Regions from separate parts of the Flexivirga alba genome, predicted to be linked through region 3. Evidence: riboswitches for the same ligand, from Rfam matches in the RefSeq annotation. Region 3 holds a riboswitch; each other region holds the start of a gene.
What was found. Region 3 has a riboswitch for S-adenosylmethionine ahead of ACFQDH_RS08370 (MetQ/NlpA family ABC transporter substrate-binding protein). Riboswitches for the same ligand answer to the same signal wherever they lie in the genome.
Positions count from the first base shown of each region.

Region 1 (7,404 bases), 880 kb from region 3:
AAGTCAGCCTGCTGATCAAGGTGACCGTTAAGTACAAGTCCGGTGACCAGAGCAGCATCGCAGGCATCTACTTCGCCCTGCGTGACACCCAGAAGAACCTCTGCAACTACGCCTCCCTGAGCCAGGCCGTCCCGAAGCAGGAACAGTTTGACGACGGCGACGTCAACAAGACGACCACCACCTACAGCGGGACGCTCATCTACGAAGTGCCCGCGGGCCAGGACTACAAGAAGTACACGCTGCTCTACCGTCCCGGCACGTTCGACAACAAGACCACGGACGCGCCGGTCGCGTGGACCAACTGACGACTTCTCCCGAGCTCAGCCCGGCCGACCTCGAACGCGGCCGCCGGCTGCGCAAGATGCGGCTGGTCGCGTCGTCGTTGCTCGTCATCGCGGCGATCATCTTCGTCGTGACTCATGGGCACCACGGTGTGTGGGGCTACGTGAACGCCGCATCCGAAGCGGCGATGGTCGGTGCCGTCGCGGACTGGTTCGCGGTCACCGCGCTCTTCCGGCATCCGCTCGGGCTGAAGGTGCCGCACACGGCGATCATTCCCGAACGCAAGGACAGCATCGGGCGCAGCCTCGAGGACTTCGTCACCGACAACTTCCTCACCGCCGAGAACGTCCAGCAACGACTGGCGACCGCACAAGTGCCGATGAGAGTCGGCCGCTGGCTCGCCGAACCGGCGAATGCCCGCCGGGTCGTGACCGAGTCGGCGCCCGCGCTCGCGAAGGGCATCGGCTCGATCAGTGACGCCGAGGTGGGCGACTTCCTCGGTCGCGTGTTGTTGCCCCGACTCGCCCGGGAGCAGGTCTCACCCTGCTCGGGAGCCTGCTCGAGGGCATCGTCCGAGACGACTCGCACCGTCAGGTCGTCGACCTGGTGGTCCGCGAACTGCACGACTGGGTGCGCGACAACGAGACGACGGTGGTCGCGCTCATCGGTAGCCGGGCGCCCTGGTGGTCGCCGCGTTGGCTCGACGACACGGTGGGCGCGCGCCTGCACGTCGAGCTGGTCCGGTGGCTGGCCGACATACGGGACACCCCCGATCATCAGGTGCGTGTCGCGGTTGACGACCTACTGGCCAAGCTGGCCGACAACCTGCAGAACGACCCCGCCACGATGGAGCGCGCCGAGCAACTCAAGGTGCGCGTGCTGTCCCATCCGTCGGTCGGCGAGTCGCTCGTCGGCATGTGGCAGTCGGTCAAACGGGTGATCGTCGAGTCGTTGGAGGACCCGGAGAGCGACCTGCGCGAGCGACTCGTGCGCGCCCTCACCGATCTGGGCGGGCGGATCGTCACCGACGACAACCTGCGTGCCTCCTCGACCGGCGCCTCGGCGAAGTCTCCGGGCACATCGTGACGACATACGGGCACGAGATCTCGACGGTCATCTCGCAGACCATCGAAAGGTGGGACGGCGACGAGGCGTCGAAGCGGATCGAGCTGCACGTCGGTCGGGACCTGCAGTTCATCCGGATCAACGGCACGGTGGTCGGTGGACTCGTCGGCCTGCTCATCTATTCGCTCGCGCAACTGCTGTAGACGGTCTGTGTAACCCACCGATCGGTGTCGTGCTCCGCGGAAGTCGGTGGTGGCGTCGAATCTCTTGGCGATCCCGTCAGTCGTCGGGACTCTCCGGCTCGGATCGTCGTCGCCCGTCGAACTGCACGAGCGCGAGGTGCAGCGTCTCGTTGGTCGGGCCGGCGTATGGCGGCCGGCCAGGCGCCGGGGCGCAGTCGGCGACGGTCGGCTGGTAGGGGAGGAACTCTGGTCTCAGCCGCGTCCCGTCGCGTGCCGTGAAGACGACGCCGTCGGGTCTGCTCGGGTCGCCGACCATGACGAACACACCTCGGTGATGCTCGTCGTGATGGAACGGGCAGAGCATGATCAGCCGGTCGGCATCGGTGCGGCCGCCGTCGATCCAGTGGTCGAGGTGATGGCACTCCAGATGATGCATCGCCAGGCAGCCGGGGAAGCGACATCCGCGATCTCGATCCTCAAGCAACCGCCGGGTGCGGGCGGGGACGATGCGTTGCGCGCGGCCGACGTTGACGGGTTTGCCTTCCGTCTCCCAGATCGGCTGAATGACGCCGTCGCAGAGGACGCGTTCGCGCAGAGCCGGCGGGAGGGCGGAGCTCTTGTTGAGCCAGCCGCTGCCCATCGTGTCGAGATGCAGGTAGACGCGGTAGCGGCTGGCACGCGAGTGACCGAGCGGTGCGCCGTCGTCGAGTGAACGCTGCGCCATCAGGCTGAGCGCTTCGCCGAAGCTGGCGCCCTTGTGGGATCTGGTTGCGTCGGCGGGGTTGTCGCCGCATGCCCCGGCGCCGGGGCGTGACCCGGCGGGGCGAGGGTTGCTCATCGTCCGTGTGTGGAGGCGGAAGAGGGTGTCCTTGGCCTCCAAGAGTGCCTGCTCGACCAGCGCTCCGATGTCAGCCGGGGCGTCATACAGCAGCCTGAATCGGCCGTCGACGTAACGCATTTCGAGGGTGGGAGGGGCCGTCGCCGGGTCGAATTCGCCCGGAGCGCGGGCTTGGGCGGCATCCGACGCGGCGTCCACCAGCTCCTCGTCGTCAGCTTCGTCGTCGGGCAGGACGACGCTCTCGGCATCCGCCTCGGCGGCGCTCTCCGTGGTCGAGTTATCCGCGTCTGAGCTGTCTGCGTCTGCGTCGTCGCCGTGAAAGTTGTAGCGGCACAACGCTCTTCGCAGTTGTGTCACGGTCGTGTATGACGCGAACTCCGCCACCTCTTCGTCATACGCCGCCGGCGTGTATTTGGCGACGACTGCGGCCTGGCCGAGCGTGAGCCTGCCGTCGTCGAGGAGTGCCTGCATGGTCGGCAGGTCGGCCGAGCGCTGGGCGATGCACACGATGTCGTGTGCAGATGACCAGGTCAGCCCGGCGTATGCCGTCAGCCAGTGCTCCGGAGACTTGAAGCCCACCCCGCACCACAACTCCTCGGCAAGCACCCGACGCATCAGCGCCACGAGCTGAGCGTGACCGTCGTTGAGCTGAGCGCTGATCGCAGCCAATTCGTCGTGCGCTGCGGACATTGCCAGATCGGACGCCGACGTCTCCCAGCCGCTGCCGCCGGCAGCCGCTGAGGTGGTCGTCTCGCATTCTTCGATCATGCGTACAGTCAATCATCGAGCACCGACAACGCCTTTCCGCCGCGGAAATCGGCCATCTATCAAAGGGCGCCGATCTGGCAGGCTCGATGGGTGATCGACATACGCCCCATGCAGGCGCGAGATCGTGGTGCGGTCCTCGAGCTCGCCGATCGGCTGACTGTCGGCGTTGCTTCGTGGCGCGCGCCGGAGCTGGTGCTGCGAGCCGTGCGTTCGTGGGTCTCCGGCGACATCGACAAGGTCGGCGAGGAGCTGATGATCTACGTCGCGGCTGAGGGCGCGGATGTCGTCGGCTTCGTCGCGGTCACTGAAGACACTCACTGGACCGGGGAGCGAGACGCCTACATCGGCGAGCTCGTGATTCGTCCCGACCTCGAAAGGCAAGGCGTAGGAAGGCAACTCGTGCGAGCGGCAGAGCTATGGGCTTCGGCGCGAGGGCTTCGGCGGATCCGGCTCTCGACCGGCGCCGCCAACACCGCTGCACTGAGCCTGTATGGCGCTCTCGGTTACCAGTGCGAGGACGTCACGCTCAGTAGCGGTGTTGCCGACCTTCGTGACCGGGCGGATCCCGATGACCCGGATCGGTCGACCGGCGATCGCAACCACGACAAGGGCGCTCCAGCGGAAGCCGTCACGCCGACGTCGCGTGTACCTGGATCTCCTGGCCATCGGCGTCCGTGATCGTCACGAAGTCGCCGAACTCGGACTCGTTCAGCTTCGCCGCGGCACCGGCCGCCCGCGCGCGCTGCACGATATCCGGCAACGGAGCGGAGGTCTCAAACGTGAGCTGTATGGCGAAAGGGCCTGGCACAACTGGGAGTTCGTCGGTGTAGATGTGGTGCAGCCCGACGACGCCGCCCGGATCGGGGAGTGTCAGCTGGGTGAAGGCCGGGTCAGCTTCGCCGACGACCGAGAAGCCGAGTGACTCCAGCAGGCGCCGGTCGGCGGTCTGGTCGTCGACGAACCGGATCGGCGTGACTCGCAGGTCACCGACGCCCGGCTGGACTCCCGTGCTCGAGTAGCCGTAGAGATCGTCGGACCGGCCGTTGATGGTCAGCTCGTCGTCGCCCACGGTGATGGTGATCGCGCGGCCGTAGGCCTCGTCATACACCATGGATTCGTCGGGGTGATCGGCGTTACCGAAGCCTGTTGCGGTCAACTGTCGGGCGAGTTCCTCGAGTGCGTCCGTCTCGAACGACAGGCTGCTCTGGCCCTGCTTCGCGCCGGAGGCGGACTGCGCGGCGCTGTGCAGTCCGACAGTGCCAGTGCGGCCGGCGAGCACGACCCACCCGCCCTGATCGCTGGTGATGCTGACCGACAACCCGAGAGCGACCAGCAGACGGGTCATCTCGTCGAGGTTGTCGGTGAAGCGGATCGGTTGCACGGTCAGGCTCATCGGGTCGCTCCTTGGTCGAGGTTGTGGTCGAGGTAGTCACGTAGCGCCCGCTCGACCAGCGCCGAGAGGCTCAGGTTGTCGTCGATCGCGCGGTGCTTGACGGCGCGGATCAGGTCGGGAGGCAGATACACGTTGAACTGTGTCTTATCGCTTGCTGGCATGCTAGCAATCTAGAATACGATCTAACGGTCGTCAAGGGCGTCGGAGTCATGGCCGACGCAGGTCGAGGACCTGGAAGACCTTGTCGAAGCGGCGTGCCGCAGGCGCCACGAAGTCGCGCAGCCGGCCGTATTCGGTGAATCCCTCGGACAGGTAGAGCCGTTCGACGCCGTGGTTGTCGCCGCGAAAGTCGATCGTGAGCTGTTCGCACCCCGCATCGCGGGCGGTGCGGATCAACTCCCGGACCAGCGCTCGACCGATGCCGTGGCCGCTGAATTCGGTTGCCATTGGTAAGCGTTCGAGGTCCGCCTGCGGTCGCAGGGTTGATCGAGAATACCGGCGCCAGTAGCCGAACCCGACCAGGCGTGTGCGGCCAGGCATCTCGGCGCGGGCGGCCAGGACGCAGGCGTCCGCCGGTCCGGCGGCGAGTGCTCGCCGTACATAACGCATTGAGGCGTCCACGGATAGAGACGGTTATGTATCAACGAGTGGGCCGCGTTAGTATCGCGACCAGGTCATGAGTGTCAGCGTCAAGCCCCGGCTCGCTGACCGGCAACCCTCCACCGCGGTGGGGTGCCCCGGGTGAGGACCAGGCCACCGGTGCAGATCGCCGGGTGGCAAGCGCGGGCATCACGAGTGTGGGTCCGCCGCCGATCATGGCGCGCGCGTCGTGTTCGGCGATCGAGCACGGAAGGTCATCATGAGCGACGTCACCCCCAACTGGTCCTTCGAGACGCGGCAGATCCACGCCGGTCAGACCGCCGACCCGACCACCGGGTCGCTGGCGCTGCCGATCTACCAGACCACTTCCTTCGCGTTCAACGACACTGAGCACGCCGCAAACCTCTTCGGGCTCAAGGAATTCGGGAACATCTACACCCGACTGATGAACCCGACGACCGACGTCGCCGAGAAGCGCATCGCCGACCTCGAGGGCGGCGTCGGCGCACTCCTCGTCTCCTCCGGGCAGGCCGCCGAGACGCTGACGTTCCTCAACATCGTCCAGGCCGGTGACCACATCGTTGCCAGCCCGAGTCTGTATGGCGGCACGTTCAACCTCCTCAAGCACACGCTTTCCAAGCTCGGCATCGAAACCACTTTCGTGGAGAACCGTGGCGAGGCGGCGAGCTGGGAGGCGGCGATCCGGCCGAACACCAAGCTGGTCTTCGCCGAGACGATCTCCAACCCGAAGTCCGAAGTGCTCGACATCGAGCTGGTGGCCAAGGTCGCGCACGACCACGGTGTGCCGCTCGTCGTGGACAACACGATCGCGACGCCCTTCCTGCTGCGCCCGATCGAGCACGGCGCGGACATCGTCATCCACTCGGCGACCAAATACCTTGGCGGACATGGAAACTCGATCGCCGGGGTGATCGTCGACAGCGGCAATTTCGACTTCGCCAAGGACCCGGAGAAGTTCCCCTCCTTCAACACTCCGGACGAGTCCTACCACGGCCTGGTCTACGCACGGGACCTCGGCGTCGGCAGTGCGCTGGGGGCCAACCTGGCGTTCATCCTCAAGGCGCGCGTGCAGTTGCTGCGCGACCTCGGCGCGGCCGTGTCGCCATTCAACGCGTTCCTCATCGAGCAGGGCATCGAGACGCTCAGCCTGCGCGTCGAGCGGCACGTCGAGAACGCCCGCAAGGTCGCCGAGTGGCTGCAGGACCAGGACCAGGTCGAGTCGGTGCGCTGGGCATCGCTGCCGGGCAACGAATACTACGAACTTGCCCAGAAATACACACCGCTCGGCGCCGGAGCCGTGCTGGCCTTCGAGATCGCCGGTGGTGTCGAGGCGGGCAAGAAGTTCGTCGAGGCACTCACTCTGCACTCGCACGTAGCCAACATCGGCGACGTGCGGTCGCTCGCGATCCACCCGGCGTCGACCACGCACTCGCAGGGTCCCGACGAGGACCGTCTCGCGGCCGGCGTGACCCCAGGGCTGGTTCGCCTCTCGGTCGGCATCGAGCACATTGACGACATCCTCGCCGACCTCGAGCAGGGCCTCACCGCAGCAAAGGGCTGAGCGAGAGGACCCACACCGCATTGAGCGGACCCGCAATCCAACGCGATTGCGGGTCCGCTCAATGCATTACGGGTCCGGTCAATCAGAAAATCGGTTGACGGGATCCCGCGCTGACCATGAGGGTTGTCGCACACGCACCGGCGGCACAGACTTACGCGGGGTCCCCGCGAAGTATTCGGAGGAGCGCAGCGGAGGAGAAACTTCGTGGGGTGCTCGTCCGCACCGAGGAGAGGAGTCAGTGATGGCAGAAGGACAGGGCACGCTGCCCGCTTTCAGGCTCTTCCTCGATCGGAGTTTCACGTATGACGCAACACCCGGAGACAGCCTCCTCCGCACTTGATGACCGTTTCACCTTCGGCTACCAGCAGGTCGGCGAGCTGGACGACGACCAGCGCTGGTCGACCTGGGGGAGTTGCCAGCCCCTGAGCCGCGGGCCGCAGCCCTGGCCGGACTGGATCATCACCGACGACGCCGCGGTCGACACCGAGCTCGGCATACTCAAGACGGGCAAGGAAGCCGACGTCTTCCTGCTCGAACGCTCCGCACCATTGGACGATCGCGCGGTTGTGCTCGCGGCCAAGCGCTACCGTGACTCGGCGCACCGGACCTTCCACCGCAACACCGACTACACCGACGGTCGCAAGCTGCCCAAGAAGGGCGGCCGGGAAGCCCGCGCGATGGCCAAGAGCACCAC
Region 1 covers NZ_JBHSWH010000001.1:2,600,194-2,607,597, forward strand. Annotated here, with positions in the region: gene ACFQDH_RS12795 (DUF4352 domain-containing protein) at 1-305, shown strand, start outside; partial or broken gene ACFQDH_RS12800 (DUF445 domain-containing protein) at 470-1,550, shown strand; gene ACFQDH_RS12805 (HNH endonuclease signature motif containing protein) at 1,627-3,135, opposite strand; gene ACFQDH_RS12810 (GNAT family N-acetyltransferase) at 3,226-3,813, shown strand; gene ACFQDH_RS12815 (hypothetical protein) at 3,764-4,528, opposite strand; gene ACFQDH_RS12820 (ribbon-helix-helix domain-containing protein) at 4,525-4,689, opposite strand; gene ACFQDH_RS12825 (GNAT family N-acetyltransferase) at 4,736-5,137, opposite strand; SAM riboswitch class IV at 5,201-5,317, shown strand; gene ACFQDH_RS12830 (bifunctional o-acetylhomoserine/o-acetylserine sulfhydrylase) at 5,388-6,710, shown strand; gene ACFQDH_RS12835 (serine protein kinase RIO) at 7,013-7,404, shown strand, end outside.
Region 1: it holds a riboswitch for S-adenosylmethionine, as region 3 does, so the genes downstream of both, ACFQDH_RS12830 (bifunctional o-acetylhomoserine/o-acetylserine sulfhydrylase) here and ACFQDH_RS08370 (MetQ/NlpA family ABC transporter substrate-binding protein) in region 3, are expected to answer to the same signal.

Region 2 (7,404 bases), 790 kb from region 3:
GTGCTGGGTTGCGCGGTCTCTCTGATGGATCGGATCTTCGGCCAGGGGGCGAAGTTTTGAACCACCGAGCGTCGAAGCTACGTGGTCCGCGCCCGATTTCCAAGTCGAACGTGACCATTTCGTGACTTTTCTTGGAAGTGTCGCGAGAGTCACACCTCAACCTGTTGCTTGCGTCACACCAGTCACCTTGATCCCACCCACGCGCCGGGCGCCGGTGAGCGAGAATGCCGACGTGCCCGAATCTCGCCCCCAACCTCGCAACTGGTGGCGTCCCGAGGCGAGGACGGTGCCCTGGTGGGTGCTCGCGGTGTTGCTGGTCCTCGTGGCGCTCGGTGTGCTGGCTCGGTGGCTGGACGCGACCTGGCTGGTGCCGATAGTGCAAGCCTTCTTTCCGGTCTTCGGCGTGTCGGCGCTCGTCCTGCTCGTGGCGGTGGCGGCGATGCGCTACCGCTGGCTGGCGTTATGTGCGTTGGTGGTCGCCATACCCCCTCTCGCATTGGGTATGGCGTCGGTGCGCAGCGACACGGTGGCGGCCGGGCCGCATGACGAGGTCGTGCTGACCCTCAACCTGCAGTACGGCCACGCGAACGCGGCCGAGGTCGTTGCGGCAGCACGCGAGCGCCGGGTGGACACGCTCGTGCTCGAGGAGTGCACGCCCGAGGAGTTGACTGCGCTGCGTCGGCACGGACTGGACGGCGTGCTGCCGCACCAGGCCGGCAGCGCCGAGCCCGGGATCAGGGGCACCGTGGTGCGCAGCAACCATCCGGTGACACTCATCGCAGCGCACCCGGCGGGCCGTTTCCCCAGCATTCCTGACGTGCTGGTGCAGACGCCGCAAGGCGCCTACCGGTTGCGGGCGGTGCACACGCCGGCACCGCTGCCGGACATCGTGCCGGACTGGCGGTCCGCGCTGCGGTCACTCACCCGATGGCGTGCGGAGCTGCCCGCGAAGCAACCGCTGGTGATGGCCGGCGATTTCAACGCGTCCTCGGCGATGCCGGGTTTCCGCGAACTCGCCGACGGGCTGACCGACAGCAGTCGCGCGACCGGCTCGGGCTGGACGCGGACCTGGCCCCGCGGCGCGTGGCTTCCGCCGTTCATCCAGCTGGATCACGTGCTGACCCGCGGCTTCGGTGTCGTGGCCGACGGCACCATCGACGTGAGCGGCACCGACCACCGCGGCTACTGGGCCAGGTTGCGCTTCGAGCCGGTCACCAGGGCAGCGGCTCGCTGAGGTCGCGTGGGTCGGCCGGAGCCGACCAGCCCTCGTCGGTGTGCACGTAGGACAACGCCGGGCCGTGCTCGACCAGTCGCCGGACCGCCGCCACCAGCCGGTCGACGTGCTCACCGTTGGTGGCCAGACCGAGGCTCGCGCGTATGGCGCACGCCCCGTCGCCGACGACGGCGTCGCACAACAGATGCGCGCAGAACCTGCCGTCACGAACCGCGATGGCGTCCTCGTCGGCCAGCACCTGCGAGACCAGCGACGGGTCATAACCCTCGACCGTGAAGGTGACGACGCCGACGTTGGGCCGGTCGCCGAGCACCTCGACGATGCTGACCCGATCGATGGCGGCCAGTCCGGCACGGAGTCGGCCGTGCAGCTGCGCCTCGTGCGCCCCGATGGTCGCGCGGTGCGTCTGCAAGGTCGCGCAGGCCGCCGCGATCGTAATGGCACCAACGGCGTTCGGGGTGCCGCCCTCGTGGCGGGCCGGGCCCAACTGCCACTGCGTGTGGTCGTGGTGCACCCGGGACGTGGCGCCACCGGCCGGCAGGTAGGGCTCCGCGGCGTCCAGCCAGTCGCTGCGTCCGGCGAGCACGCCCGCGCCATACGGGGCATAGAGCTTGTGGCCGGAGAAGGCGACCCAGTCGACGCCGAGCACGTCGAGGTCGATCTCGACATGCGGTGCGTACTGCGCGGCGTCCAGGACAGTTCTTGCCCCGAACTCCCTTGCAACAGCTACGAGTTCGGTCACTGGCCAGATCTCGCCGGTGACGTTGCAGGCGCCGGTGATCACGACGAGGCGCTCGCCTTCGGGCGATCTCTCGAGCGCTTCGCGCAGCAGCTGTATGGCGTGCTGCTCGCTCGTCGGCACAGGCAGTCGGGTGGTGCGGTCCTGCGCCCACGGCAGGAGCGCTGCGTGATGCGCCGACTCCCAGGCGAAGACCTGGGTGTCCCGCGGCAGGCAGTGGGCGAGCAGTCGCAGCGCGTCGGTGGTGTTGCGGGTGAAGACGACCTCGTCGCCGCTGCGGGCTCCCACGAAGTCCGCGACCTGCGCACGAGCGGCCTCGAACCAGCCGGTGGTGACCTGGCTGGCGTAGCCGGCGCCGCGGTGCACGGACCCGTAGCGGCGTTGCACCTGCTCCGCGGCCTCTGCGACAGCGACCAGCGCCGGCGTGGTGGCGCCGTGATCGAAGTTGGCGTAGTCGGTGACGGTGTGGTGCACGGTCGGCACGCCGAGATCGGCGGACACCGTCCTCGGCAGGCCGTCGGCGGCCTTCCGCTTGCGGTGGGTCCCGGCGGCGGGCACGCCCAGTTGCCGGGCGGTCTCGTGCTGTTCTGTGGCGTCCTGCTCAGGGTCGATGCTGATGATGCTCAACGGCTGCTCCTTGGCCGATCAGGGATCGACGAGGGCACGTGCAGGGCCGATCCGCGCTTGCCGACGTGTTGTCACGTCCGCCCGGTCGTCACCCGGAGCACCCCACCGCGGTGGAGGGTTGCCGCTCAGCTAGCCGGGGCTTGACGCTGAGACTCATGACCTGGGAACAAATGTAGCCGCAGCCCCCGCGACGTCGTCAAACCTGTCCCGCGGAGTGGGAAGGCGTGTCGTGCTGCTGTCGGCGCTTGCGGCGTGTTTCCCATGGGGCGGATGGGGTTGTCGCGTACGGTGTTTTCGTGGCTACCCGTCCGTCCTCGTCGACAACGACCGCGCGCGCGACCCGAAGCAAATCCGGGTCGAGCGGAGCCGGTTCGCGCTCCCGACCCGCGTCGGGGCGCACTTCGACGCGCCCGCCCGCCAAGAAGGCGACCGGCGCGAAGGCCCGGGCCGGCGGCAAGCCGGCCGGTGGTGGACTGCCGTTCCCGCTTCGCGCGGCCCGCGGCACCTGGATGGGTGTCGCACACGTCGCCGGCGGTGCAGCGCGCCGAGTCGGTCACTCGGCCCGCGATCTCGAGCCGGAGCTGCGGCGTGACGGCCTCGGCTTCGCGCTGATCGCCGCGGCCATCGTCATCGCTGCCCGCGAATGGTGGGGGCTGACCGGTGCGGCGGGTGACGTCATACACGCCATCGTCGCGGGGACCTTCGGTCTCGGCGCGCTCGTGCTGCCCCTGGTCCTCGTCCTGATCGGTGTCCACCTGATGCGCTCGCCGCGCGGGGACCAAGCCACCAACCGGGTGATGGTCGGGCTTGCGCTGTTCGCGATCGCGGTCTGCGGTGTCACGAGCATCGCCAAGGACATCCCGCAGCCGAGCGAGACCGACGCGTTGCGCGGCGCCGGCGGCATCATCGGATTCTTGGCCAGCAGTCCGCTCGTGGCAGCGGTGCACACAGCCGGTGCGATGGCGTTGCTGCTCATCCTGGGCATCTTCAGCGTGCTGGTCATGACCGCGACGCCGGTGACGATGATCCCTGAGCGCCTCGCGCAGCTGCGTGCCCGGCTCTTCGAGCACGGCGGCCCGTATGCCGAGGACGATGAGGCAGTCGACGCGGTGGCGCAGGATCTGCACGGCGACCAGATCGATGGCGGCAAGCGCAAGCGTCGTCGCAAGGCCAAGAACGACGAGCTCGACCCGAGCCTCGATGGCGACGAGCCGTTCGAGCAGGCCGCCACGGTGGTGCCGCGGCGGACGAAGAGCGGACGTGTCCTGCGTCCGGGGGAGAAGGATCCGGGCACGAGCGAGGTCTACAACGTCGACGGCGCCGAGCACGCGCCGAAGGACGAGAAGAAGGCCGCGCCCGCCGACGGGACCCAGGCGATGCCGCTGCCCGGCACGACCGGGACTCCGCCCGAGTCGATCAGCGTGGCGCCCCTGCAGGCTCCTCCGACCACGCCCCTGCCGCAACGCGTCGAGCAGCTCATGCTGGCTGGCGACGTGACCTACACGCTGCCGGGCAACGACCTGTTGAAGCCCGGCAGCCCCCGAAGTCGCGGTCGGCTGCGAACGACCGGGTCGTCGAGGCGCTCACCGACACGATGAATTCCTTCGGCGTCGATGCGCAGGTCACCGGGTTCAGCCGTGGCCCGACGGTCACGCGCTACGAGGTCGAGCTCGGCCAGGGCACCAAGGTCGAGCGCGTCACGGCGCTGTCGAAGAACATCGCGTATGCCGTGGCGTCGGCCGACGTGCGCATCCTGTCGCCGATCCCCGGCAAGTCCGCGATCGGTATCGAGATCCCCAACACCGACCGCGAGAAGGTCAGCCTCGGCGACGTCCTGCGCAGCGGCGCGGCACGGGGCAACGAGCACCCGATGGTGATGGGCGTCGGCAAGGACGTCGAGGGCGGCTACGTCATCGCGAACCTCGCGAAGATGCCCCACCTGTTGGTCGCCGGTGCGACCGGCGCCGGTAAGTCTTCGTTCGTCAACTCCATGATCACCTCGATCATGATGCGTTCGACCCCGGACGAGGTCCGGATGGTGCTGGTCGACCCCAAGCGCGTCGAACTCACGGCATACGAGGGCATTCCGCACCTGATCACACCGATCATCACCAACCCGAAGAAGGCCGCGGAGGCGTTGCAGTGGGTCGTCCGCGAGATGGACACCCGGTATGACGACCTCGCGGCGTTCGGCTTCAAGCACCTCGACGACTTCAACAAGGCGGTGCGCGCCGGCAAGGTGACGCCACCTCCGGGGTCCCAGCGGGTCATGCAGCCCTATCCCTACCTGCTGGTGATCGTCGACGAGCTCGCCGACCTGATGATGGTGGCGCCGCGCGACGTCGAGGAATCGATCGTCCGGATCACCCAGCTGGCGCGCGCGGCCGGCATCCACCTGGTGCTGGCGACGCAGCGGCCGTCGGTCGACGTCGTCACCGGTTTGATCAAGGCCAACGTCCCCAGCCGTATGGCGTTCGCGACATCGTCGCTGGCCGACTCCCGCGTCGTCCTGGACCAGCCCGGTGCGGAGAAGCTGATCGGTCAGGGTGACGCGCTCTTCTTGCCGATGGGCACCTCGAAGCCGATGCGAGTGCAGGGCGCCTGGGTCACCGAGACCGAGGTCCAGGAAGTCGTTGCGCACGTCCGGGAGCAACTGAAGCCGACCTACCGCGACGACGTGGCGGTGACGGCTCCGAAGAAGGAGATCGACGAGGACATCGGCGATGACATCGACCTGCTGTTGCAGGCGGCCGAGCTCGTCGTCAACAGCCAGTTCGGTTCGACATCGATGTTGCAGCGCAAGCTGCGGGTCGGCTTCGCCAAGGCGGGCCGGCTGATGGACCTGATGGAGAGCCGCGGCATCGTGGGGCCGTCGGAGGGTTCGAAGGCGCGTGACGTGCTGATCCGACCGGACGACCTGCCGACGACGCTGGCGTTGCTGCGGGGCGAGGACCCGCCAGCCGCCGAGCAGCCGTATGACGCTGCGGCGGATGGCGATTCGGACGGCAGCGAGGACGCGTGGCAACTCACCAACCGCGGCGACTGACACTCGCTCGTGTGAAGGGCGAACAATGACCGACGACGACGATCGCACCCGGGAGATCCATCGCGACGGGGATCGCTATCGGCCTGCCGGTCAAGGTGATTCGACGCCGCCATCCGCGTATCGACCCCAGCAGCAGCAGCAGCCGCAGCAGGGTGGTGGCGCCTATCCGCCGGCCGGCGGCGGTTACCGGCCGACGGGTCAGGCCCAGCCGTACGCTGCGCCGATGCTCCCGACCGACCGCGGCTCGGGCGGCTTCCCGGCAGCCATCATCGGTGCGGTCGTCGCCACGATCGTCGCCGCTGCCTCGTCATACGCGGGCTACCAGATCCTCAAGAACCACTCGAGCATCGACCCGACGAAGCCGCTCGGTTTCATCACCTACCACCTGAACATGCTGCCGTGGCCGTCCGGCGGCGGCAGCGACCTGACGACCGCGTTCGTCGTCGGCGTGCTGATCGTCCTCGTGATCAGTGTGCTGCTGATGATGGCCGCCGCGATGTCGACCCGCGCCGGCACAGGAGGTTTCGCGCTCTTCCTCGCAGCGTGGATGGCGTCGGTCATCGCGGGAGGGGTTGCCCGTCCGGTCGCCGGCGTGATCGCGCGGCACGGCTCGTCACAGAACGCCGCCTGGCAGAGCGATCTCAACACCGGCGTGCTCTGGGGTGTGATGTTCGGCTGGGTCGCGGCATTGGTGCTGGTCATCGTGCATGCCCTGAGACGTAAGCCCGTCACACGTTGAAGCGGTAACCCTGGCCGGGGTCCGTGAGCAAATAGCGCGGCACCGCGGGGTCCGGCTCCAGCTTGCGCCGTAGGCCTGCGACATACACCCGCAGGTAGTGGGTGTCCTTCTCGTAGCCCGGACCCCACACCTCCCGCAGCAGCTCGGCCTGACTCACGAGACGTCCGGGCTGAATCGCCAATGTTTCCAACAAATGCCACTCGGTGGGCGTCAGCCTCATCGGCGCCCCGTCGCGCAGCGCGATTCGCTCGGGGAAGTCGAGTGCGAAGTGCGCGGTGCGGACGGGATCCGCGTGCGGGGTGCTGACGGTCCGGCGGCGGACCGCCGCACGGACCCGGGCGAGCAACTCGTCCATGCCGAACGGTTTGGTGACGTAGTCGTCGGCGCCCTCGTCGAGTGCTTCGACCTTGTCGTCGGAGTCGTGCCGGGCCGACAGCACGATGATCGGCAGCTCACTGGTGCGCCGAATCCGCCGGATGACATCCACGCCGTCGATGTCCGGCAGGCCGAGGTCGAGCACCACCACGTCCGGAGCGTCTTCGGCGATGCATTGCAGTGCGGTGCGACCGTCGAAGGCATGCGTGACCTCGTAGTCGCGGGCTCGCAGGTTGATGCTGAGCGTCCGCACCAGGGCCGGCTCGTCGTCGACCACCAGAACCTTCGTCATCCGGTCGCTCCTTGGTCGGTCACCGGCAATCGCACGCACATGGTGAGGCCGCCGCCAGGGGTGTCCTCGGCCTCCAGTGTGCCGTCCATCGCCTCGGTCAGTCCCTTGGAAACGGCGAGTCCGAGGCCGACCCCGTCGCCGCGAGGACTGTCGCCATACCGCTGGAAGGGCGCGAAGATGCCGGTGCGCTGGGACTCCGGCACGCCCGGGCCGCGGTCGATCACCCGGATCTCGACCCACTTGCCGAGGCGCTCACCGGTCAGCACGACCTCCTGCCGACCCGGGGAATAGCGCAGCGAGTTCTCCAGCAGGTTCGCCAGCACCCGCTCGGCGAGGCCGGTGTCGGCAACGC
Region 2 covers NZ_JBHSWH010000001.1:2,507,938-2,515,341, forward strand. Annotated here, with positions in the region: gene ACFQDH_RS12405 (endonuclease/exonuclease/phosphatase family protein) at 233-1,234, shown strand; gene ACFQDH_RS12410 (aminotransferase class V-fold PLP-dependent enzyme) at 1,212-2,600, opposite strand; SAM riboswitch class IV at 2,649-2,761, opposite strand; partial or broken gene ACFQDH_RS12415 (FtsK/SpoIIIE family DNA translocase) at 3,110-5,646, shown strand; gene ACFQDH_RS12420 (hypothetical protein) at 5,672-6,385, shown strand; gene ACFQDH_RS12425 (response regulator transcription factor) at 6,375-7,052, opposite strand; gene ACFQDH_RS12430 (ATP-binding protein) at 7,049-7,404, opposite strand, start outside.
Region 2: it holds a riboswitch for S-adenosylmethionine, as region 3 does, so the genes downstream of both, ACFQDH_RS12410 (aminotransferase class V-fold PLP-dependent enzyme) here and ACFQDH_RS08370 (MetQ/NlpA family ABC transporter substrate-binding protein) in region 3, are expected to answer to the same signal.

Region 3 (7,404 bases):
GCGCCACGCGGCAGTATGGCGTTCAAGCTCACCGCGATGACCGCAACCAGCGGCACTGGCTCGGTGACGGCAACGTCCGACGCCAAGAACTACGCCGTCGGACAGTCGGTCGTCGTCACACTGGCGCCCGCGTCACCGGGCAAGTTCCTGCAACTTCGGGTCGGCGGCTCGGCGAGCATCATCCTGTGCAACGCGGCCGCCGCCGGGCAATGTGGTGCTTGACGTCGGAACTCGCGAGCAGCAGAACAGCGTCCCTTCTACCGTTGAGGCCATGACACAGACCGAACGCGCAGCCGCCTTCCACGACCTCCACGACGACCTCCTCGTGCTCCCCAACTGTTGGGACGCGGCCTCCGCGGCGGTGATCCAGCACGCCGGGGCCAAGGCTCTCGCGACCTCCAGTGCGGCAGTTGCCTGGTCACTGGGTGCCCAGGACGGCAACATGCTCGACCGTGGGCTGATGCTCGAGCACCTGCAGCGCATCTGTGCGGTTGCGAAGGTGCCGGTGTCGTGCGACGTGGAAGGCGGATTCGGTGACAGCGCAGCGGATCTCGCCGAGACGACGCGTTTGGTGATCGAGGCCGGAGCGGTCGGCGTCAATCTCGAGGACGCGTTCGACGGCGCGCTGCGGCCCGCCGACGAGGCAGCCGATCGGGTGCGGGTGGTCCGTGAAGCGGCAGAGGCAGCAGGCGTGAACCTCTACCTCAACGCCCGCACCGACGGCTACCTGCTCGGCGCCGCCGACTTCGACGACGCCGTGGCACGTGCGGCGGCATACCTCGACGCGGGCGCCAGCGGCATCTTCGTGCCGGGAGTGACCGACCTCGACGAGGTGACGCGATTGACCGATGCGATCGACGCACCGGTGAACATCCTGACCGGTCCCGGCGCTCCGGCCATCCCTGCACTGAAGAAGGCCGGAGCGTGGCGGGTGTCGGCCGGGTCGTCACTTGCCGGCGCGATCTTCGGACACGTCGAGCGGGCGACCCGCGAACTTCTCGAGGTCGGCACGTATGACGAGCTGGCCGGGCCACGCAGTTGGGGCGAGATGAACAGCCTGTTCGGCTGATGTCAGCGCCGCAGGTCGATCCGGGTCTCCGTCTGCGGCCAGCCGACCTCGGCGAACGCTCGTGCCATCGGAAGGTTCGCGTTGTCGGTGTCGGCGATCAGCACGGTGGCTCGTTCGGCGAGCAACCGGCGGGTCTGCCAGGCGAGCAGCTGACGTCCGTAGCCGTGACCGCGATGCTCCAGCGTTGTGCCCACGAACAACACGAAGGCACGCCCAGTCGGCAACACGCGCCCGGACACCATGCCGACGACTGCACCGGAAGCGTTGCGTGCCAAGTGAATGCACTCGACCGGGTCTGCCTCCAACAGATCTGCGAGGGACTGCTCGCAGGCAGCTTCGAAACCGAGTCGGGTGATGCGATCGGCGTCGTGGGCGTCCAGTGTCTCGCGCATGACCTCCCGGTGACACGCGGCGAGGGCAGGATCACCGGGGTCGGTCACCCCGGTGAACGACAGCTCCGTCGTCGGACCGTCACCGAGGCCCGCCGGCGGTTCGAATTCGTAGTGTCGGCGCTCCACGAACAAGCGCCAGCCGGCGCCGGTGAGCGCGTCGGCGAGCAACCGCAGCGCTGGGGCGTCGTAGGTCGTCCCTGGCGGCGCGTAGATGCACGCTTCCTCTGCGCCGGCTGCGAGGACGGCCGAGGTGGCGCGGGCGGTGAGTGAGAGCGCCACCTGCGGGTCGTCGGGCAGCCCGAAGATGTCGAGCACGTAGGCCTGATCGGACGGTTGGTCCGCGCCGAGTGCGGCCAGCACGCCCAGTTGCCTGTCGGTGTCGTCCCGAACGGCCCATACCCATTCGGGGCGGCGGCGGCCGGTGCCGAACGCGTCGAGCAGATGGAGCTCGGTACGGAGACGACGTTGCGTCGGTGAATCGAACGGCGTGGGTGACGACGCCAAGAGATCGATCGCCTCCACGTCGGTGGTGGGCGAGTAGAAATGCAGAGTCGTTGGGATTGCCATGGAGTTCCTCGAGTTCAGGAACCGGCCTGCTTCCGGAGGCCGGCCGGTGGAGTGGTCATCGCCGCCTCCTTTCTCTCGTCGGGGATTCCACTCTAGGAAGCGGCGCAGGGCCGCAGCAACGGATATATATCAGCGGCGCAGCGCCCTGCGCGCCAACGCGTTACCACCGAACTGCGCGAGCTGCACCAGCACGATGATCACCGCCACTGCAACCCAGGTGACTGCCCAGTCGAACCGGTGGTAGCCGTAGGTGATCGCGAAGTCGCCGAGTCCGCCGCCACCGACAGCTCCGGCGATCGCCGTCATGTCGACGACTGCGACGAAGATGAACGTGTAGCCGAGGATCAGCGGACCCAGCGCCTCGGGCACCAGCACGCTCCGGACGATCTGCGCCGGTCCCGCGCCCATCGATTCGGCAGCCTCGATGACACCGGGATCCACTGACACCAAAGACTGTTCGACGATGCGAGACACTCCAAACGTTGCCGCGATGACGAGCGGGAAGAGCACCGCCTTGGTGCCGATCGTCGATCCCATCGCACGCAGGGTCAGCGGAGCGACCGCGGTCACGAAGATGATGAACGGGATCGGGCGAACGATGTTCACCAGCACGTTCAGCACAGCGTTGACCGCGCGGTTCTCCATCAGTCCGCCGCCGCGCGTCGTGAAGAGCGCGACGCCGAGGATCAGTCCGAGGATCCCGCCGATCAGGATCGTCACGACCGCCATCAGCAGCGTCTGCCAGATCGCGGTCTGGAACGTCGGCCACAAGGTCGACCAGTCTGTGGTCATCGCTTCGTCCCCTCCACGATGCCCGCGGCGTTCAACGCCTCGACCGTCGCGCGCACTCCGGCGTCCGGTCCGCGCAACGCGAGCGTGAACGACCCGAGAGACTCGTGTTTGAGGTCAGTGATCCCGCCATACACGATCTCGAAGTCGACCCCGTGGTCACGCGCTGCGGCGCTGAGGACCGACCCAAAGGCGCGCTCGTCGCTCACCGCGACGGTGACGAGCGTGTCGTCATACGTGTCCCGAAGTTGTTGCAAACGGCCAGCATCCGGCCGATTGCCAACCGTCGCGGCGACGAAGCGCTGCGTGGTCTCGGCTTGCGGAGCGCCGAGTATGTCGCGGACGGCGCCCACCTCGACGACCCGTCCGGCGTCCAGCACCGCAACGCGGTCGGCGATCGTTCGCACCACATCCATCTCGTGGGTGATCACCACGATGGTGATCCCGAGCTCCTCGTTGACCCGCCGCAGCAGGGCGAGCACGTCGCGGGTCGTCTCGGGGTCCAACGCCGACGTCGACTCGTCGGCGAGCAGCAGGTCCGGCTCGCTGGCCAGAGCCCGGGCGATGCCGACGCGCTGCTTCTGGCCACCCGACAATTCCTCCGGGTAGGCCCATGCCTTGTCCAGCAGGCCGACGAACGACAACAACTCGGCCACCCGGTCCTCCTGCTCGGCGCGGCTCAAACCCGCGAGTTGCAGCGGGTAGGCGACGTTCCCGAAGACGGTCCGGGATCGCATCAGGTTGAACTGCTGGAAGATCATCCCGATGCGACGTCGTATGGCGCGCAACGGTTTTCCGCTCAGGCTGGTGATGTCGACCCCGTCCACGGTGACCGTGCCCGAGCTGACTCTCTCCAGTCCGTTGATCAACCGCACGAGGGTGCTCTTGCCCGCACCGGAGTAGCCGATCACCGCGAAGATCTCGCCGCGGCGGATGTCCAGGTCGACGTCCGACAGCGCTCGGTGCTGGTCGTCGCCCTTACCGAAGACCTTGCTGACGGCGTCCAGTCGGACCAATGCATCCGCCGAGTTCGACTCAGGCTCAACGGTCTGTCCCAGTGTCGCTGTCATTTCGAGGCCACCGTCTTCTCCAGACCGGTCAGCAGCTTGCGCAGGGCAGCAGCCGGCTTGCGCACCAGGACACTGGTGTTCTTGGACTCGGCGACGACGAGCTTCGAGACGCGCGGGTCCTGGTAGAGCTTGACCAACTCGGCATACGTCGGGTTGTCCTTGTCCTGCTCCCGGGCGACGATCACGTTGATGTAGGGCTGCGCGGTCGCCGACTTCGGGTCGTCGGAGTAGAGCGCCGACGTCGGGTCGAGCTTCCCGTCCAGCGCGAAGTTGTTGTTGATCACCGCGCCGTCGACGGACGACAGTGACGTCACAGTCTGCGACGCGTCGACCGGGGTCACCTGGACCTTCGATGCGCCCTTGTCGACGTCCGCCGGTGTCGACAGGATATTTCCGCCGCCCTTGAGCTTCAGCAGCCCGGCCTTCTGCAGCACCAGCAGCGCCCGGGCCTGGTTGGTCGCATCGTTCGGGATGGCGATCTTCGCCCCGGCCGGGATCGACGACACCGACTTGTGCTTGCGGGAGTAGAGGCTGAGTGGCACGACATACGTCGATCCGACCGGGGTCAGCGTCTCGTGGGACTGGTCGTTGTATGTCGCGAGGAAGACCAGGTGCTGGAAGAGGTTGAGGTCCAGTTGTCCTTGTGCCAAAGCGGGATTCGCCTGGGTGTAGTCGGAGAAGTTGACGGTTTGCACCTTGATGCCGCGATCGCGGGCAAGCTTCTTGAAGACCGTCCAGTAGTCCTGATCCGCGTCGGTGACGCCGATCTTCACCGTGGTCAGTTTCGTGCCGGAGGTTGAATTGTCGGACGACGAGCGACCGGCTGCGAATCCGCCCCCGCCGCCGACCACCAGGCCGACGACGGCCGCGCCGATCCAGCTGCGTCGGGTGTGGGTGCGACGCGGCGGCAGAGTCGGTCGGTCCGGCAGGGACGGGACGTTGGACGGATCGGGGATGTTCTTGTCAGGCATGAGGTCCTCAGGGTCGCTGGTATGACGAATGCGCCCGGCCGTGCTCGAACTCGTCCGCACGCGATCGGCGAGCGGACGGGCAATGGGGAACTGCCGTGCTTGCCGCACTGCAAATCGATGGATTGCGCACTGCGGCCTAGTCATTCACCTGGGGCACCCCGCCACGTGCGTGAGGGTTGCCGCCCAGCAAGCCAGGGCTTGTCGCTGGGACTCGTGACTGGTTCAAACATAAGGAGTAGTTACCGGATAAGTCAAAATCGGTAGCGTTGCTACCACGTTGTGACCTGGCTCACGTACGTGGCAGGCGGGCCGCCGTGACTGATCGGGCCGACGGAACTCGAGTCCTTCCCGTCGCCAAACCCTCGGTAGCCTCGGCGTGTGCCCGGTTCGGAGATCGTCGTCAGCGCTGTCGTGTTCCGGGATCCCGAAGGCCGGGTGCTGACGGTCCGAAAGTCAGGCACCGAGATGTTCATGTTCCCCGGCGGCAAGCTCGAGCCGGGCGAGCACGCCGTCGACGCGGCCGTTCGAGAAGTCGGTGAGGAGCTCGACATACAGGTGCGGGCCGACGACCTGCGCATGGTGGGCACGTTCAGCTCGGATGCCGCCAACGAGCCCGGCCACACAGTCACCGCGACGGTGTACGAGCACGCCTATGTTCCGGTGGCGGCGCCTGCCGCCGAAATCGCCGAACTGCGCTGGCCAGACTTGTCTTCCGAGGCGCCGGCCGATCTCGCGCCGCTGCTCGCGCTCAGCGTGTTCCCAGCCTTGCGTGCTGGTCGCTGATCGGGCGCCGAGGGTCTTGACCGGCCGGTAACTTGTGCTCCACAGTTGCCCCTGCGTGCTGTGCGTCACAACCGTTGTGGCGTCGTCCGCGGGTGTCGTCCGGACGACACGGTCCCCTTGCAGTTCCTGCCCCTGCATGATCTCGAACGATCGGATGACCCGTGAATCCCTTGAAACACCAACGTCGCCGGGCCGCTGTCGCACTCGCAGCAGCCGTTGTCGCATCCGCCGGACTCGCCGCGCCGGCAGCCATCGCCTCAGCGGCTCCGCTCAACTACGTCGCGATGGGCGACAGCTACAGCGCCGGCTCCGGCATCCTTCCGCTGTCGGATGCCACGCCCCTGTGCACCCAGTCATCGCTGAACTCCGCGCACGTCATCGCCGCGGCCAAGGGTTTCGCGCTCACTGATGTGTCGTGCGGTGGCGCGACGACTGCTGACTTCGCGGGCAAGCAGTTCGGCGTCGTGGCACCGCAACTCAACGCGCTCAGCACCTCCACCGATCTGGTCACCCTGACGATCGGCGGCAACGACAACAACACGTTCATCAACATGATCGCTGCGTGTGGCAGTGCGGGTATGGCGACGCTCGGGTTCGGCAGCCCCTGCAAGACGCTGTATGGCGACAGCTTCGCCAACAGCATCACCAACTCCACCTACCCGAACCTCGTCTCCGCCCTGAAGTCCGTGCGGGCAAAGGCGCCGAATGCCCGGGTCGCGATCGCCGGCTACCCGCACGTGATGCCGGCGGACAACTCGAGTTGCTTCGCCGTGATGCCCATCGCATCCGGTGACGTCGCCTACGTGAACTCGATCGAGGCGACGCTCAACAGTGCGGTGCAGCGCGCCGCAGCCGCAACGGGGGCCACGTACGTGGACATGTCCGCCCCGACCGTCGGTCACGACGCGTGCAAGCCGGTCGGCACTCGGTGGGTCGAACCCGCGCTCTGGGGCACGAACTACGTGCCGGTCCACCCGAACGCCGCGGGCGAGCAGGCATACGCCGACCAGTACGTCGCCCGGCTCGGCCTCTGACCGAAGTCTGCCGGGCGGCACAGACGGAGTTGAGCACGAGAGGACGATAGATGCTGTGAGCGAGCTTTCTCACGACATCTATCGACCTCTCGGCGCGCTCAGGATGCCCGAAACGGCGCTGCAGACCGGACGTACCGTCCATTCCGGGAGAGCCTCACGCACGAGACCCCGCCTGCTGGTTAGGCTCTCCGGGTGTCCTCGGGAGTGACCGGTTACTTGGTGCTGCTCGGCGTCGGTGTCGCCGGAGCGGTGCTTTTCGTTGCCGCGATGGCCTCTCGGCGGCTGTTGGCGCCCAGCGCACCGAGCCTGGCGAAGTTGACCACCTACGAGTCGGGCGTCGATCCGGCGAGCGGCGGCTGGGCGCAGACCCACTTCCGGTACATCACTTATGCGTTCCTGTATGTCGTCTTCGCGGTCGACGCCGTCTACCTCTTCCCGTGGGCTCTGGTGCTGCGCGATCACGATCTGGGAGTCGCGAGCCTGGTGGAGATGGCGATCTTCATCGCGGTGGTTCTCGTCGGCCTGCTGCACGCCGCTCGGCGCGGCATGCTGACGTGGTCGGACAGTGCCGCCGACAGGGAGGACCAGACCAGTGACCACTGACCTACCCATGCCCCGTGTCGGCGTCGGCCAGGCCGTCGCACCGAAGCCGATGCGCATCGTCCTCAACTGGGGTCGCCGCTACTCACTGTGGGTCTTCAACTTCGGATTGGCCTGCTGCGCCATCGA
Region 3 covers NZ_JBHSWH010000001.1:1,715,351-1,722,754, forward strand. Annotated here, with positions in the region: gene ACFQDH_RS08345 (hypothetical protein) at 1-222, shown strand, start outside; gene ACFQDH_RS08350 (isocitrate lyase/PEP mutase family protein) at 272-1,069, shown strand; gene ACFQDH_RS08355 (GNAT family N-acetyltransferase) at 1,072-2,028, opposite strand; gene ACFQDH_RS08360 (methionine ABC transporter permease) at 2,158-2,820, opposite strand; gene ACFQDH_RS08365 (methionine ABC transporter ATP-binding protein) at 2,817-3,887, opposite strand; gene ACFQDH_RS08370 (MetQ/NlpA family ABC transporter substrate-binding protein) at 3,884-4,858, opposite strand; SAM riboswitch class IV at 4,949-5,077, opposite strand; gene ACFQDH_RS08375 (NUDIX hydrolase) at 5,237-5,641, shown strand; gene ACFQDH_RS08380 (SGNH/GDSL hydrolase family protein) at 5,803-6,675, shown strand; gene ACFQDH_RS08385 (NADH-quinone oxidoreductase subunit A) at 6,868-7,278, shown strand; gene ACFQDH_RS08390 (NADH-quinone oxidoreductase subunit B) at 7,286-7,404, shown strand, end outside.

Region 4 (7,404 bases), 900 kb from region 3:
ACCCTGAGCCTGGCCCTGCTGACCGTAGGGCGACTGTCCCTGCTGCTGCTGGTAGCTCTGCTGCTGGTAACCCTGCTGCGGCGTTGCCGGCTGGCCGTGGGACGGGGTGCTCGGGTGACCGGCCTGGCCCTGCGGCTGGCCGTAAACACCCTGCTGCTGTCCCGGCTGACCCTGCGCCTGCTGGCCGTACCCCTGGTAGCCGCCCTGCTGACCCTGCTGGCCGTAGCCCGGCTGGCCATACGGCTGGCCGTAACCGCCCTGCGGTCCCTGATCCGGGGTCGCGGACGAGCCACCCTTCTTCTTGCCGAGCAGGAAGAGCGCGATCACACCGATGAGGCCGAGCACCAGCAGGATGCCGCCGAGGACGATGCCGAGAGTGTGGAAGCCACCGCCGATCTTGTCGGCACGATCACCGGCATACAGCTTGCCGGCGTTGTTGGAGCAGGTGACCGTGCCCTTGTCCTGCGAGCTGCGTGCGATCTCGTAGTACTTCGTGCCGGAGGCGCTGACCGAGAAATCCTTCGTCGGTCGCGGCAGGGTCTTACCGTCAAGGTTGCAGATCGCAGCCGTGCGATCGGCGGCGGTCGGGCTGTAGACCGAGAAGCCGCCGCTCATCGACAGGCTGCTGCCGCTGCTGAATTGCGTGAGCTTGACGGTCGAGCCGCTCAGCAGCCCGATGATCAGGAGTACGAGGCCGATGACCGCGACGATCGCGGGCACCGCCAAGAGCTTCTTGTTCCCCAGGGAATTCATATGGCGCAACCTAACGCATGTCGATTTCATATCCTGAGCGCGCGCGCCGACGAATCAGTCCGACAGCAGCGCCCGAGTCTGCCGTTTGATCCTAGAGAGCATTGCGACCATTCCGCGCATTCGCAACGGGGACACCGCCTCGGCGAGTCCGAATTTGAACGGAACGTCATCCGGAACGTCGAGCACGGCCTGCGCGGGCTGGCCGTCCAGACCGGTGTGCAGGATCCCCGCGAAACCCCGTGTGGTGGGCGATTCACGCGGTGCGTCGAAGAAGAGATGTATGTCGCCGTCGGTCAACTCCACCGCCAGGAACAGCGGCGACTGGCACTCGTGGACCTGCTCCAACTTGTCGGGCTGATCGGCATACCGGGCAGGAAGCTCGGGCAGGTCCTCGCTCAATTCGAGCAACAACTGCAGTCGATCCTTGGGGCCGACGGCCTCGAATTCCTCGATCAGCTCGGCTAGCGGCGCGGGCAACTCGCTCATGCCTTCGGTGCACCCACTCTCTGTCGCTCCTCTTCCCTCGTCTCCGGGCCTCACTTCGTTCGTGTCCTCTGCTCGGTCGGAGCTCCCTGCTCAACCGGAACCCGCACAGAGTTGCCCCACTCGGTCCACGAACCGTCGTAGTTGCGGACGTTGCCGAAGCCCAGCAGGTGGGTCAGCACGAACCACGTGTGTGACGACCGCTCGCCGATCCGGCAGTAGACGACGACGTCTTCGCCCGCGTCGAGCTTCTGCTCGGTGAGGTAGAGGTCCTCGAGGTCCTTGCGGTTCTTGAACCGGCCGTCCTCCTGCGCCGCCTTCCCCCAGGGCACCGAGCGTGCGCCGGGAATGTGCCCACCGCGCATCGCACCCTCCTGCGGGTAGTCGGGCATGTGCAGCAGCTCGCCGCTGAACTCGCCGGGGGAGCGCACGTCGACCATCGGCTTGCCCAAGTGCTCCAGCACGTCGCTCTGGTAGGCGCGGACGGGTGCGTCGTTGCGCTCGACGACCGGGTAGTCGGCCGGCTGCGCGGTCGGCACCTCGCGGGTCAGCGGGCGGTCCTCGGCAATCCACGCGGCGCGACCGCCGTCGAGCAGCCGAACGTCCTCGTGGCCGAAGAGCGTCATCACCCAGAGTGCGTATGCCGCCCACCAGTTGGACTTGTCGCCGTAGATCACCACGGTGGTGTCGCGGCCGATGCCGCGCTCCGACATGACCTTCGCGAAGCCGGTGCCGTCGACGAAGTCACGGGTCACCGGGTCGTTGAGATCGGTGTGCCAGTCGAGTTTGAAGCTGCCCGGGATGTGGCCGGTGTCGTAGAGCAGCACGTCCTCGTCGGACTCCAGCACCACCAGATCGGGGTGGTCGCCGGCGAGCTGGTCGGCCAGCCATCCGGTCGTGACGAGGCGCTCGGGGTGCGCATAGTCGGCGAATTCGGGGCTGTTGTCAGTGGGGAACGCCATAACGCCACGTTACGCGGTCGGGTATGGCGCGCCGACAGTGCGTATGGCGTGTGGGCGACTGGCAGGATGGGCGCATGTTCGACAGGAAGAAGAAGAGCGCGAAGCCCGTCCCGCTCGACAAAGGCCCCCTCGGCAGCACCGCGCTGAGCCTCTCGCAGCGGCTCATGACGGTCGGCATCGACGGCAAGGCCGGCTTCGACAGTGCCCGCGACGTCGCACAGGCAGCGCTGCACGACTATCCGTCGGACCCGGAACGCGCGATCGACCAGGTCATCAGCCAGCACCGCAGGCTCGCCGCCAGCGCCGGATTCGTCACCAGCCTGGGCGGATTCGTCACGATGGCGGTCGCACTGCCGGTCAACCTGGTGGGGTTCTACCTGCTCAACACGCGCATGGTCGCGGCCATCGCCCACCTGCGTGGTTACGACCTGACCGACCAGGGCACGCGCACCGCCATACTCCTGACGCTGGTGGGTGGTGACGCCGACGATCTGCTCAAGAAGGCCGGTGTCGTCAGCACCGGACGGCTGGCCAATCTGGCCGCGAACCAGCTGCCGCCGCCGGCCGTCATGGTCGTCAACAAGGCGGTCGGCTTCCGGCTGGTCAGCCACCTCGGCGACAAGCTGCTCACCAAGCTCGGCAAGGGCATCCCGGTCGCCGGCGGGGTGATCGGCGCCGGCCTCGACGCGTTCCTGCTCGGCCGCATCGCCAAGGGTGCCAAGCGCGAATTCCCGGCCACGGGTCGTGCCCTGCGCTCCGGGCAACGCTGACCATGCCCCGCCTGCCCAACGTGCGTTGGTCGGCGATGCGCCGCGTCTCGCAGGCGCTGCAGGACGTCAGCGAGCCCGGCGGCCCGGCCATCGCGGTGCGCGTCGCGTGCCTGCCGCGGATGACCAAGGCCGTCGCCCGCGGCGAATACGGCGGAGTGAGCGCCGGACATCTTGGCCTGCTCGCCGCAGCCGCTGCGTATGTCGTCTCGCCGGTCGACCTGCTGCCGGAAGCTCTCCTCGGCGTCATCGGGCTCGCCGACGACGCGGTCGTGCTGGCCTGGTTGGCCAAGACACTGGCCCATGACACGGATCAGTTCCTCGAGTGGGAGAAGCGCCGCGGCGCCACGATCAAGGGCGAGCGCCTGTCCTGATCCACATCCCTTCTTGCCGTGGGCGGTCCTCCACACCCGGCACTTGAGGGGGTATGCCGACACCGGTCACCCACCGCACGCTGCGGTGCATGACATCCACTGTGAGCGGCATCGGCGAGATCATCGCCCTCCTGCCCTACGAGCTCGGCTTCCTGCCCGCCGACTCGCTGGCGCTGGTCGGCATCCATGAGGGACGCCTGGCGATCACCGCCCGGCTGAACCGCCCGGCTCAGCTCGACGTGGTCGACGCGGCCCGCCAGATGGCGGCCGGCGTCGCGCGCTCTCGCCCGGACGAGTTGATCGTCCTGTGTTACGGCGGATTCATGCAGGGGGACCGCGACTTCGTCGACGTGCTGCGCTGGGAGCTGGACGATCTCGGTGTCGATGTCTCCCACGTCGCCAGCGTTCACGGCGTGCAGTGGCGGGCGGAGCAGTGCGCCTGTGGTTGCTGCCCGCATGAGCTGGTCGAGGTCCCGGAGGCGGCCCGTGTGGCGCCGGTCGCCGAGCACGTGTTGCGCGGCGTGGTGCCGGCGTCCAGTCGTGACGAGCTTGGCCGTCGGTTCGACATACGACATCCGCTGGTGGCTCAAGCGGTGGGGAGAGCTCTGTCCGGCCGGAGCCAGCGCTGCGCGGCCGCCGACGAGCCCGACACTGAGGGGGCCGATGCGCTGCAACGCATCTTGTGCAGGGCGGAGAAGGACGTGCACTGCCTGCCCGTCGAGGTGCTGGCCGCCGCGACCGCGGCCGTCGCGCGAATCACGGTGCGCGACTACGTGCTGGCCTGGCTGATGCCCGATTTCCTGTCGCCGGAGCAGGTCCTGCCCGACGAGCTCGACGAGCACTACGACTTGGGTCCGGCGCCGCTGCATGCCCGCGACGAAGCCACCTTCGACGATCCGGTCTCGGACGTGGCCGGACGCCTCGGGGAGTGGGTCGCCTGCATCCCGCGTGAGCACAGTGTGCCGGTGCTGATGCTGATCGCGGGCGTTCAATGGACGACCGGCAGTGGTGTGCTGGCCATGCTCGCGGTCGAGCGTGCGCTCGCCGTCGACCCGGACTGTCGGCTGGCGCAGCTGTTCGCAGCCGCGCTGCGAGGTGGTTTGCGTCCGCACAGCGGCGAGCAGCGTTCCGCCTGAGCGGAGCAGGACGGCCCTGATCGCTGCTCCGCAGAGTGGACAACGACTTTTTGCCGACGCCCGATTTTTGCTACCGTCATACCTGTCATGAGTCCCAGCGTTCGCTGGAAGTGACCGCCCGACGGGTGGCCAACTCCTTAGGCGAACACAGCCCCGGCTGGCTGGGCGGCAACCCTCCACCGCGGTGGGGTGCCCCGGGTGAGGACAAGGTCGACCGCGCACGCCGGTCGGCAAGCGCGGGGCCGGCGAGCCCCAGGGGCACCCAAGGAGTGGGCCGGATGACCGCCATACGCACTGTGACACCTGCGACGCAGTGGTGCGCGCCGCCGCAGGACAGCAACCCGGACGCGCGCGCCATCCGGCTGACCGACGTGCGACTCGAGAACGGCGAACACCTGCCGGAGGTCGTCGTCACCTTCCAGACCTGGGGCCGGCTGTCGCCGAACGCCGACAATGCCGTCCTCGTCGAGCATGCCCTCACCGGCGACTCACACGTCGACGGAGAGCCGGGTCCGGGTCAGCCCACCGCCGGCTGGTGGCCCGATCTGATCGGCCCGGGCTGCCCGCTGGACACCGACGACCTGTATGTCGTCGCGATCAACGTGCTGGGCGGCTGCCGCGGCACGACCGGACCCGGCTCGCTCGCCCCGGACGGCTCGCCGTGGGGCTCCCGCTTCCCGCGCACGACCATCCGTGACCAGGTCGCCGTCGAGGCGGCGGTCGCCGACGCACTCGGCATCGACGCGTGGTTCCTGGTGCTCGGTGGATCGATGGGCGGCATGCGGGCCATCGAGTGGGTCACCGGTTTCCCGGAGCGCACCCACGCCGCATTGGTCATCGCCAGCGCCGCGCAGGCTACGGGCGACCAGATCGCCTGGGGCCAGGCGCAGACCCTCGCCATCACCTCCGACCCCGGGTATGCCGGGGGCGATTACTACGGTACGGGCGTCATACCCAGTGACGGGCTGGGCATCGCCCGACGCATCGCTCACGCGACCTACCGCAGCGCCGACGAGTTCAACACCCGGTTCGGCATCCGTCCGCAAACCGACGAGAACCCGCTCGGTGACGGCCGATTCGCGGTCGAGAGCTACCTGGATCATCAGGCAGGCAAGCTCGTCGCGCGGTTCGACGCCGGGTCGTACGTCCACCTCACCGCTGCGATGGCCAGCCACGACGTGACACGTGGGCGAGGCAGCCTGACCGAGGTGCTCGGTAGCTACCCGGGCCTGTTGCGGGTGGCCGCGGTCGACTCCGATCGGCTCTTCCCGGTGGCGCTGTCCGAGCAGATCGTCGCGGCGCACGGCCACGGCCGGCTGCGGTTGATGCGCTCGCGGCACGGCCACGACGGTTTCCTCATCGAGACTGATCAGATCGCCGCCATCGTGTCCGAGACGGTTGCCGACGCGCGTCGGCACCGCCTGGCGGTGCCGGTCGCGGGTTGAGGTGACTCGGGTCACGTCGCCGACGACCCGCCCACGGCCGTGGTCCGGTAGCGTCGGCGGTACATCCGATGGAAGAGGTGAGCGCGCAGTGGCTGTCGTGGTGGGATACGTGCCGACCAAGGAAGGCGCTGCCGCGTTGCGTCGGGCAGCCGCCGAAGCCGCCGTCCGGCAGACTCCGCTGATCGTGCTGGACTCCGCGCACAGCGACGGGCAGGACCAGACCCCGATGCTCGCGCCCAGCTGGAAGAGTTGGCCGACCAGGACGTCAGCTACGAAGTACGCACTCTGAGGCCGACCGAGGACGCCACCGACGAGCTGCTGCGCATCGCCGACGAGGAGTCGGCGGACCTGTTGGTGATCGGGTTGCGCCGGCGGTCACCCGTGGGCAAGCTGATCCTGGGTGCGAATGCCCAGCGGATCCTGCTCGACGCCGCTTGTCCGGTGCTCGCGGTCAAACCTGCGGAGTGACCCATTCGGGTCGGATCTGTTTTGCACCAACGGTTTTCGTCGTCAGGAGACGCGTCGTAGACCTGCCGATCAGGGGCCGATGGAATGTTCTGCGCCCCGAATCGTTTTATAATGGTGTGGAAGCGCACGAAACCGAGCCGGACCAGCCCGGGAAACGGTCGCTTCGAAACCCCCAACCTCGGTCAGCCGTCATCCCCGGACGGCAACATAGTGGTGTCCGTGCACCACGGGCCGACAGTTTCGGAAGGTAGTTAGTGGACCCCGTGTCAAAGACCCCGGAGCGCCGGCATTGCCGGCGGAGTTCGCGCATCCGGCTCTGCAGCAGTTGATCGCAGCCGGCCAAACGAGCGGCTCGATCGACAGCTCGCAGCTCAAGGATGCTCTGGAAGCCAGTGAGATCGCGCCCAACCGGATGAAGACCGTGTTGCGCGCCCTTGACGAGCACGGCATCGCCGTGACGCTCGACTCCGAGCACGCGGCCCGCGCTGTCGCGACGACCACGACCCGACGCGGGACCAGCCAGAAGTCTGCCGCGAAGAAGACCACGGCCAAGAAGGCCGACGACAGCGGCGCTGACGACGAGGCTAAGCCGGTCAAGAAGGCTGCCGCGAAGAAGACCACCGCCAAGAAGGTTGCTGCCGACGAGAACAGCGCCGAGGACGAGATGCCGGTCAAGAAGGCTGCTGCGAAGAAGACGGCCGCCAAGAAGACGGCCGGCCGCCGCAAGACCGGCGAGGTCATCCTCGAGCCGACCGCGGAGGACGCGAAGGACGAGGAAGAGCCCAAGAAGGAAGAGAAGACCAGCGCGTCCGGTGCATTCGTCATCCGACAGGACGACGAGGACGACGCACCCGCGCAGCAGGTCGTCACCGCCGGTGCGACGGCCGACCCAGTCAAGGACTACCTGAAGCAGATCGGCAAGGTCGCCCTGCTGAACGCTGAGCAGGAGGTCGAGCTCGCCAAGCGCATCGAGGCCGGCCTGTTCGCCGAGGAGCAGCTGAACTCCGGCGGCAAGA
Region 4 covers NZ_JBHSWH010000001.1:2,615,839-2,623,242, forward strand. Annotated here, with positions in the region: gene ACFQDH_RS12860 (hypothetical protein) at 1-753, opposite strand, end outside; gene ACFQDH_RS12865 (SufE family protein) at 808-1,239, opposite strand; gene ACFQDH_RS12870 (sulfurtransferase) at 1,290-2,198, opposite strand; gene ACFQDH_RS12875 (EcsC family protein) at 2,273-2,968, shown strand; gene ACFQDH_RS12880 (YkvA family protein) at 2,971-3,339, shown strand; gene ACFQDH_RS12885 (DUF4192 domain-containing protein) at 3,429-4,475, shown strand; SAM riboswitch class IV at 4,559-4,718, shown strand; gene metX (homoserine O-acetyltransferase MetX) at 4,754-5,920, shown strand; partial or broken gene ACFQDH_RS23905 (universal stress protein) at 6,009-6,388, shown strand; gene ACFQDH_RS12905 (RNA polymerase sigma factor) at 6,678-7,404, shown strand, end outside.
Region 4: it holds a riboswitch for S-adenosylmethionine, as region 3 does, so the genes downstream of both, metX (homoserine O-acetyltransferase MetX) here and ACFQDH_RS08370 (MetQ/NlpA family ABC transporter substrate-binding protein) in region 3, are expected to answer to the same signal.